DNA from 3 places in the Tardiphaga sp. P4_G1 genome. Region 1 is predicted to be linked to each of the others. Evidence: riboswitches for the same ligand, from Rfam matches in the RefSeq annotation. Region 1 holds a riboswitch; each other region holds the start of a gene.
What was found. Region 1 has a riboswitch for cobalamin ahead of AC1DUY_RS20775 (ribonucleoside-diphosphate reductase subunit alpha). Riboswitches for the same ligand answer to the same signal wherever they lie in the genome.
Positions count from the first base shown of each region.

Region 2: linked by a shared signal. The riboswitch ahead of AC1DUY_RS12940 (DUF1636 family protein) and the one ahead of AC1DUY_RS20775 (ribonucleoside-diphosphate reductase subunit alpha) in region 1 are both predicted to bind cobalamin.
Region 3: linked by a shared signal. The riboswitch ahead of metE (5-methyltetrahydropteroyltriglutamate--homocysteine S-methyltransferase) and the one ahead of AC1DUY_RS20775 (ribonucleoside-diphosphate reductase subunit alpha) in region 1 are both predicted to bind cobalamin.

Region 1 covers NZ_JBFUJU010000008.1:284,434-287,703, reverse strand. Annotated here, with positions in the region: gene AC1DUY_RS20785 (GlxA family transcriptional regulator) at 135-1,100, shown strand; gene AC1DUY_RS20780 (hypothetical protein) at 1,107-1,292, opposite strand; cobalamin riboswitch at 1,482-1,696, shown strand; gene AC1DUY_RS20775 (ribonucleoside-diphosphate reductase subunit alpha) at 1,816-3,270, shown strand, end outside.
Region 2 covers NZ_JBFUJU010000005.1:43,964-47,233, forward strand. Annotated here, with positions in the region: gene cobS (adenosylcobinamide-GDP ribazoletransferase) at 1-243, opposite strand, end outside; gene cobT (nicotinate-nucleotide--dimethylbenzimidazole phosphoribosyltransferase) at 244-1,299, opposite strand; cobalamin riboswitch at 1,399-1,589, shown strand; gene AC1DUY_RS12940 (DUF1636 family protein) at 1,699-2,148, shown strand; gene cobU (bifunctional adenosylcobinamide kinase/adenosylcobinamide-phosphate guanylyltransferase) at 2,145-2,675, shown strand; gene cobW (cobalamin biosynthesis protein CobW) at 2,676-3,270, shown strand, end outside.
Region 3 covers NZ_JBFUJU010000001.1:608,056-611,325, reverse strand. Annotated here, with positions in the region: gene AC1DUY_RS03010 (peptidoglycan DD-metalloendopeptidase family protein) at 1-1,032, shown strand, start outside; cobalamin riboswitch at 1,201-1,412, shown strand; gene metE (5-methyltetrahydropteroyltriglutamate--homocysteine S-methyltransferase) at 1,517-3,270, shown strand, end outside.

The DNA of each region.
Region 1 (3,270 bases):
CCGTTGTCGCCGGCGGGCGGTGTCCTCGCAATCGCGCCGCGCCCTGCAAAGCTGCCATTCGCCCGTGATTTCCTGCCGCAAGACGACTATCTATTCAGAATGACTTGGGCCTGTCCTCGCCGTCGGAATGAAGCATCACCATGAAGACCGTTGCTCTTGCGATCTTTCCGGGCGTCCAGTCGCTGGACGTAGCCGGTCCGCTTGATGTGTTCATGGAGGCCAATGGCTTCGTTGCACCGGGCGACGGCTACGACATTACACTTGTCGCTGCAGACTGCGCGCCGCTGCGTGCATCGAACGGCCTGCGGATATCTGCCGATCTGGCGTTCAGTGATGCGAACAAACCCTGGGATCTGGTTCTGGTGGCCGGCGGGCCTGGGCTGCCGACGGCAGAGGCGGATCCGCAGCTTACAGAGTGGCTGGCCAATGCGGCGCTCCATGCGGAGCGTTATGGCTCGGTCTGCACCGGGGCATTCGCGCTCGGCCATGCAGGCTTGCTTGACGACAAGACGGTGACGACGCACTGGCAGAACGCGCCGCTATTGGCGCTGCGTTTTCCCAAAGCGCATGTGGAGTTCGATCGCATCTACAGTCGTGACGGTGCGCTGGTGACGTCAGCCGGCGTCACCGCAGGCATCGATCTGGGTCTCGCGCTGGTCCAGGAAGATCATGGCGCGGACGTTGCGTTGGCTGTGGCCAAGCGTCTGGTCGTGGTGGCGCAGCGCCAGGGTGGCCAGTCGCAATTCAGTCCGTATCTGGTACCGCCGGCCGAGCCGGACTCGCCGATCGCGCGAGTCCATGCCCATGTGATGGCGCATCTGCGTGACGCACACAGCGTGGATGAACTGGCCGATGTGGCGGGCATGAGCGCGCGCACCTTCGCGCGGACATTCAAGCAGGAAACAAAGATGACGCCGGCAGATTTTGTCGAGGGCGCCCGGATCGACACGGCGCGTAACCGTCTCGAAGGCAGCGATCTGCCGCTCAAGGTGGTGGCTTATGAATCCGGTTTCACCACCGCCGAACATATGCGTCAGGTCTTCGTGCGACGCCTGGGCCTGACGCCCAGCCACTATCGGGCCAGCTTTCGCGCGGTCTGATTCTGCTCAGGCGAGCTGCAGCGAAGAAATCGGATCACTCGCAGGAAAGCTGTCCATCAGCGCTTCGTTCAGCATCTCGTCGAGGCGGCGCCGGGCGATCTGATCCGTCGTCTCGAACGCCGTGACCGCGCCTGCGTGCCCCACGAAAGCGTTGAAGTTGATCCTTTCAGTGGTCGTCATCAGGTCGCGCATCGCATCCTCCATCGGTTGATCACGATGTTCTGCGCTTCGCGGTGCTCGGCGGCAACGAATCGCATCGTGCAGAAACCGTCAACGACCCCGCGGTTTCCGCCACGCAAGCGGTTGTCCACTGAACCAACAGCCCTACCGAATTTGTTGCGTTCGGCTCCAATGCCCGCTTGACACTACACCGCGGGTCACACCAAATGTAGATGTCACGGTCCGCCCTGTCGCAAGACTTGGTGGCTAAGAGGGAAGCCGGTAAAGACGTTGTTTTTCGTCATATTCCGGCGCTGCCCCCGCAACTGTAAGCAGTGAGTCTGTTTCGATTGAAGTCACTGATGCGCAAGCATCGGGAAGGCTGAAACAGACATTGACCTGCGAGCCAGGAGACCTGCCGCGACACCAGAACGTCCATGGGCGGGGTGTCCCAGCGGTCGCTTGCAGGCAATGCCGGCGGATCTCCGCCGTGTATTTTGCAGCGTCCTTTCGGCCCCAGCCCCCATTGCTTGATGCATCACACGGGGTCTTGCCGATGCCTACTTCATCTTCTGTTTTGTCCAACGGACGCGATGCGGCTCATGCGCCGCTGATTCAACTGTCGCCGGAAACGCTCGCTGCGCCTGCGCGCGAACCCTCGATGCAGATCATCCGACGCAACGGCACGGTGTCGCCGTTCGATGCGGGCAAGATTTCCGTGGCCATGACCAAGGCTTTCCTCGCGGTCGAGGGCCACACGGCAGCGGCGTCGCGCCGCGTGCATGAGGCGGTAGAACAGCTGACCGGCGAAGTCGCGGCGGCGCTGACGCGCCGCGTCGGTGAAGGCCGCACCTTCCATATCGAGGACGTCCAGGATCAGGTCGAGCTGGCGCTGATGCGCAGCGAGCACCACAAGGTCGCCCGCGCCTATGTGCTGTACCGCGAGGAGCGCGCTCGCACCCGCGCCGAGGAACTGGCAGCCAAGCCGGCGCTCGTCTCCACGGCACCGGTGCTGCATGTCACGCTCGCCAACGGCACCCGCGCCCCGCTCGATTCGGCGCGTCTCGCGCTGATCGTCAACGAGGCCTGCGCCGGCCTTGATGGCGTCGATGCCGCCCCGGTGCTCGAGGAAACCCGACGCAATCTCTATGACGGCATCACGCTGGATGAGCTGGCACTGGCCGGCATCATGGCCGCGCGCACGTTGGTGGAGCAGGAGCCGAACTACACCTTTGTCAGCGCCCGCCTGCTCCTCGACAAACTGCGTACCGAAGTCCTGTCCTTTGTCGGGGGCACGCCGACCCACGCGTCGCAGGCCGACATGACCACGCGTTACGCCGAATATTTCGGCGCCTATATCAAGACCGGCATTGCGGCCGAGCTGCTCGATCCCGAACTCGCGCGCTTCGATCTCAAGCGAATCGCTGCCGCGCTGAAGCCGGAAGGGGACCTTCAGTTCCAGTTCCTGGGATTGCAGACGCTCTATGACCGCTACTTCCTGCATGTGCAGGGCAATCGCATCGAACTGCCGCAGGCCTTCTTCATGCGCGTTGCCATGGGCCTCGCGCTGCGCGAGATCGACCGCGAAGCCCGCGCCATCGAATTCTACAATCTGTTGTCGTCGTTCGACTTCATGGCCTCGACGCCGACGTTGTTCAATTCGGGTACGCAGCGGCCGCAGCTGTCGTCGTGCTTCCTCACCACGGTGGCCGACGATCTCGACGGCATCTTCAAGTCGGTGAAGGACAATGCACTGCTGGCGAAATATTCCGGTGGTCTCGGCAATGACTGGACTCGCGTGCGCGGTCTCGGCGCGCATATCAAGGGCACCAATGGCGAGAGCCAGGGCGTTGTGCCGTTCCTGAAGGTTGCCAACGATACGGCCATCGCCGTCAATCAGGGCGGCAAGCGCAAGGGCGCGGTCTGCGCTTACTTGGAAACCTGGCACATCGACATCGAGGAGTTTCTCGATCTCCGCAAGAACACCGGCGACGATCGCCGCCGCACGCAC
Region 2 (3,270 bases), on a different contig from region 1:
ATGCAGCGCGCTGGTCAGGGCGATGCTTGTCGTGATCGCCAGCAGGGCAGAAATCAGCGGTGACCAGAATTCGCCGGCAACGAGAAACACGATTGCGGATGCAGCGCCGATGCCGGCGCCGACCACCGGAAAATACTTCATTGCACGCGCAAGCCAGTCAGGCCCTTGCGCGTCGACAGTTGCCGGTACCGGCAGCACCGTCAGGAAACGGATCGCATTCAAAAGATGCGGATCCAGCCTCATCTAGATCTTTCCGGCCAGCACGTCGTCGAGGCTCGCAACGTCGGTCAGCATGCGCGCGGCGGCGCGGACCAACGGCACCGCAAGCAGCGCGCCGGTGCCTTCACCGAGCCGCAAGCCGAGATCGAGTAGCGGCTTGGCATCGAGCGCGTTCAGCACGATGTCATGGCCGCGTTCGGCCGAGCGGTGTGCGAAGACGCAGTAGTCGCGTGCAGCCGGGCACAGACGAACGGCGAGCAGTGCCGCGGCGCTGGAGATGAAGCCGTCGATGATCACCGGCCGCCGTTGCGAAGCTGCGCCGAGGATCGCTCCGGCCATGCCCGCGATTTCCAGTCCGCCTAATTGGGCCAGCACATCCAGTGGCGCAGTTGCGTCGCTGCGCGCTGCCGCCTTCGTGATCGCCGCGCGCTTGCGCGCCATGCCGGCATCATCCTGCCCGGCGCCAACGCCGATACAATCATTCAGGGGTGCCGGTGCGAGTCGATGAACCACCAGTGCCGAGGAGGCCGTGTTGCCAATTCCCATCTCGCCGAGCGCGATGATGTCTGCGCCGGCCTTGATCTCACCGACGGCGATTCTGAAGCCGCGCGTCAGCGCATCGGCCGCGTGCTCTGCCGTCATCGCTGGCTCGCGCGCGGCATTCGCCGTACCCATGCGGACCTTGGCGTCGATCAGCTTCGGATGGACAGGCAGTTCCGCAGCGACGCCGATGTCGATCACGCGCACACCGATGTCATTGGCCGCGGCGAAAGCATTGGCCGTGGCGCGGCCGGCCAGATAGGTCATCACCATCGCGACCGTGACCGCCGACGGATATTGCGACACGCCTTCGGCTACGAGTCCGTGATCCCCCGCGAAGACCAGCAGCACGGCATTGTCACCGCGGGGCTCGCCCGGATGCCGGATCATGCCGAGTTGCAATGCCAGCTCCTCGATTCGTCCGAGCGATCCCAGCGGCTTGGCCTTGCCGTCGATGGCGGCGCGGATTCCTGCCGCGATCTGCGGGTCAACAGGCGCAATGGCGGGCGGCTGCCACAAGGGCTGGGAATAGGCGGACATAGGGTTCCTTTTCGCGGCCTAACTGACGCAAGACGACCTGCAAGGTCAACAGGTCCGGGCGACAGTCCGTCGGCGCGGTTGACCCCGGCGCACCTGGCAGATAGCGTCTTTTACGATGGTCCTTCCGCGTGGAAGGTGAATAGGGAAGCCGGTTTGAGGCCGGCGCTGCCCCCGCAACTGTAAGCGACGAGCCCGCGCCGGTGCCACTGGGAATTCTTCAGAATTCTTGGGAAGGCGGCAACAGGCTGTGACTCGCAAGCCAGGAGACCTGCCATCACGAACTGTGCTTTGGAGGCGTCGTCGGGGCGGGGTGCACCGGACGGGAGCGAACCGACGGCCATGCTGTCGGCGCGATCCAACAAAGCTCGTAGGCCCGCGAGGGCATGAACTGAGCATGTGATGGATCACGACAGCGCCGATATCTCTGGCGAGCAAATTTCGGTCGAACCGCCGCGCCCTGTGCCGGCTGGTCCCGTTGTCGTGAGTGTGTGCATCAGCTGCAAGGCCGCCGAAACCGGCACGATCGTTGGGCCGGACATGTTCGATGCGGTGAAGGCCGCGCTCGGCGATGGCGATGCCGCCGTGATGGTGCGTCCGGTGCAGTGTCTCAGCGTCTGCAAGCGGCCAGCAACCGTCGCGGTGACGAGCCCTGATGGCTACACGTTCCTGTTCGGCGATCTGCAGACCGATAGCGGCAGCGCGGCGCTGGTGTCTTTCGTGGAGTCCTATCAGAAGGCCGACTACGGCCTGGTGCCATGGCGCGAGCGCGCCGAGGTGCTGCGCAAGGGCATGGTCGCGCGCGTGCCGCCGATGCGTTGGTCGCCTGAAGATGGGCGTGCGCCGAAATGACCGCGGTCTCCACCACGTTGGTGCTGGGCGGTGCGCGGTCCGGCAAGTCAACTTTCGCCGAGAGGCTGGTCGATGGCATCGGCCTGACCAAAGTCTATCTTGCGACTGCGACGGCCGGTGATGACGAGATGCATGCCCGCATCGCGCAGCATCGCAAGCAGCGCGGCGAAGGCTGGATCACCGTGGAAGAGCCGCTCGCGCTTGTCGATGCCCTGACGCGCGAGGCCACGGTCGGACGCGTCGTGCTGGTGGATTGCCTGACACTGTGGCTGTCGAACCTGATGTTGGCCGAGCGCGATCCAGAGATTGAAGCGAAGCGCCTCGTGCGTTTTCTCGATGTCTCGCGCTATCCGATCGTGTTCGTGTCCAACGAAGTCGGCCTCGGTCTCGTGCCGGAGACACCGCTCGGACGCGCTTTTCGCGATGCGCAGGGCCGCCTCAACCAGATCATCGCGGCCGCCGTGCCGAATGTTGCTTTCATCGCAGCCGGACTTCCGCTCTGGCTCAAGCGTTCCCAGGAGAATTGAATGTCCCGCGTTCCCGTCACCGTCCTCACCGGATTTCTCGGCGCCGGCAAGACCACGCTGCTGCGCTCGCTGCTGACCCAGGCCGATGGCCGCCGCATCGCCGTGATCGTCAATGAGTTCGGCGATGCCGGTTTCGATGGCGGTCTGGTCGAGGAATGCGCGGCAAAGGCCTGTGCGCCCGGCGATATCGTCGAGCTTACCAATGGCTGCATCTGCTGCACCGTCGCCGACGACTTCGTGCCGACCATGGATAAGCTGCTGTCGCGCGAGCGTCCACTCGATGCCATCGTCATCGAGACCTCCGGCCTCGCGCTGCCGCAGCCGCTGTTGAAGGCCTTTGCCTGGCCGGCGGTGAAGACTCGCGCCACTGTCGATGGCGTCGTCACTGTCGTCGACGCACTGGCGCTCTCTGAAGGCCGTGTCACGCTGGACGAAGACGCTGTTGCCGAACAGCGCGCCAGGGACGAAGGCATCGAACACGACGACCCCATCGAGGAAGTGTTCGAGGACCAGCTCGCTTGCGCTGATCTAGTGGTTTTGTCGAAGAGCGATCTCGTCGCTCCGGAAAAACTCGCCGAGATCGAAGCCAAGCTGA
Region 3 (3,270 bases), on a different contig from region 1:
ACGCCGCCGCCCGCACGCGCGCCGATCGAAACCACCGGCTCCACGGCGCCGCGCTCGGTTGCAGCGACCAACGGCCTTGCCCGTGATGGCGGCACCTCGATCATCGTCGGCACCAGCGACACGCTCGACGGTCTGGCGAAGCGCTACAACGTCTCGTCGGCCGCGATCCTGCAGGCCAATGGCTACAAGGGTCCGCGCGCGCTGTCGCCCGGCCAGTCGCTGATCATTCCGCGCCAGGGCGCTGCGGCAACTCCGGCCGTTGCCGCTGCTGCGAGCAAACCTGCCGTCGGCGCATCGACCATGCATTTCGTCAATCGCGGCGATACGCTGATGAGCATCTCGCGCCGGAACAACGTGCCGGTCGCCGAACTCGCGCGCGCCAATGGTCTGGCGCCGACTGCCCAATTGAAGCTTGGCTCCAAGATCACGGTACCCGGCGCGCGTACGGCCAATGCAGCTCCTGTAGCAGCGCCGCTCGCTGCGCCCGTCGCAGCCGTGACGGCCGCTCCGGCTGGCGCGGTCACGTCCGCTGCCGTGGCCCGTGTTGCGTCTGCCGAGCCCGCACAGAAGGCCCGTCTGGCAAGTGCCACGACGACGCCTGAAGAAACCGCGCCGGAATCGCCGACTAAAGCCGCTGACGCAACCGGCGCTTTGCCGACGTTCCGTTGGCCGGTGCGCGGCCGCGTGGTCACAGGCTACGGCGCCAAGACCAATGGCAAGTCCAACGACGGCATCAACGTCGCCGTGCCGGAAGGCACGCCGATCAAGGCTGCCGAAGATGGCGTCGTTGCCTATTCCGGCAACGAGCTGAAGGGTTACGGCAATCTGGTCCTCGTTCGTCACTCCAACGGCTACGTCACCGCATATGCCCATGCGAGTGAGCTGATGGTGAAGCGTGGCGAGACCATCAAGCGCGGTCAGGTGATCGGCAAGTCCGGCCAGTCCGGTGAGGTTACTTCGCCGCAGCTTCACTTCGAGATCCGCAAGGGCTCGTCGCCGGTCGATCCGCTGCAGTTCCTCAACGGGGCGTAAGCGCAATCCACGAAGTGTAGTTCGCATTTAAGCAAGCCCGGCCTCGTGCCGGGCTTGATACGTTTGATCCCGGGGCTGCGGCCCACTCCAGCTCCGGAATCTTCGACGCGCTGCTGCGAGTGGGCAGCTTGCGCACGCAAGCTCGGTTGACTGCCGCGCGATGTTGCCCATATGTGAACATGTCGTGGTTCTTCGGGAAGGTTTGCCCGAAGCTAAGAGGGAAGCCGGTGAGGCGTTAAGCCAAGGCCGGAGCTGCCCCCGCAACTGTAAGCGGTGAGCCGCTGTCCATTAAAGTCACTGAGACCTGCAAAGGTTTTGGGAAGGCCGGACAGCAGCATTGACCCGCGAGCCAGGAGACCTGCCTCGACAACATAAACGTCCTCGGGCGGGGTGTCCCGGTGGTGCGGTTGCGATTCCGCGACTGCCGTCGTGGAATCCAGACGTGTCACTTTGGCCTTTTGCCCCCAATCATTGGGGTTAAGCCATGTCTACTGTGTCAAAGTCTACTTCTTCCAAGTCTTCTGCCAAATCTACGTCCTCGCTTCCTGTTGCTACATTGGGAACGTCACGGATCGGTCCGCGGCGTGAGCTCAAGATGGCGCTGGAAAGCTATTGGTCCGGTGCAATCGACGAGAATGCGCTGATCGATGTCGGCGTCGGGCTGCGTGCCGCAAATTGGGCGCGTCAGAAGTCGCTCGGGATCACGGTCATGCCGTCGAACGACTTCTCATTCTACGATCAGGTACTCGATACCAGCGTCATGGTAGGCGCCATTCCGAAGGTCTATGGCTGGAAGGGAGGAGACGTTTCCTTCGCGACCTATTTTGCCATGGCACGTGGATCACAAGGCGCCGCGCATGACGAGGCCTGTACACACGGCTCTCATGCGCATGACACGTCGCAAGGCGTACCAGCACAGGAGATGACCAAGTGGTTTGATACCAACTACCACTTCATGGTGCCTGAACTGGCGCAGGATCAGACCTTCAGTGTCGCATCGCGCAAGCCGATCAAGGAGTACGAGGAGGCGAGATCGCTGGGTTATCAGACACGACCTGTGCTAGTCGGGCCTGTGACCTATCTGAAGTTGGCCAAGAGCGCGGATGCGTCATTCGATCCGGTGACACTGCTCGACAGATTGCTGCCCGTCTATGTTGAGGTGCTCGGGGAATTGGCCGATAGCGGCGCCGAGTGGGTGCAACTGGATGAGCCATGTCTGGTGCTCGATCTCGACGCGCCGGCCCGGCAGGCGCTGCAAAAGACATATGCGGCTTTTGCCGAAGCGGTTCCGCAACTCAGGATCATGCTGAACACCTATTTTGGTGAGCTGGGCGACAACCTCGATCTGGCCCTGTCGCTTCCCGTCGCCGGGCTTCATCTCGATCTGGTCCGCGCGCAGGACCAGTTCGATGAAGTCGCTGCGAAGGCGCGGAAGGACATGATCCTCTCGCTGGGCGTGATCGATGGCCGCAATATCTGGCGGTCCGATTTGTCCAGTCTGCTCGATAGTCTGGAACCCATGGTCGATCTCCTGGGGAGGGATCGCGTTGAGCTCGCGCCGTCCTGTTCGCTGCTACATGTGCCGATCGATCTCAGCCTTGAGACTGATCTCGATCCGGACGTCAAAAGCTGGCTGGCTTTTTCGATCCAGAAGATGGAAGAGCTGGCCGCACTTGGAGCAGCGCTGGCTGGCAGCCGCGCTGATGTCGCTGCAACGCTTGCCGCGTCGGACGCCGCGGCGGCTGCGCGACTGGCATCGTCGAAGATCCACGATCTTGCGGTCGCCAAACGCGTCGCCTCTGTGGACGCGACAATGCGTCGTCGGGGCAGTGACTTTGCCACGCGCGCTGCCGAACAGCATCGACGCTTCAAGCTGCCGGCATTCCCGACAACGACCATCGGCTCGTTTCCGCAGACCGCGGAAGTGAGAAACGCACGCGGGGCCCATGTCAGGGGCACACTCAGCGATGCCGCCTACAAGACGTTCCTGCAGAACCAGACGGCGAGGGCGGTGCGCTGGCAGGAGAATATCGGTCTCGATGTGTTGGTGCACGGCGAGTTCGAGCGCAACGACATGGTGCAGTATTTTGGTGAGCAGCTTTCCGGCTTCACCTTCACCAAGCATGGCTGGGTGCAATCCTATGGCTCCCGCTGCGTGCGGCCACCTGTGCTGTTCGGCGACGTGTCCCGGCCGCATCCGATGACCGTCGAATGGTGGCAGTACTCACAGTCGCTCAC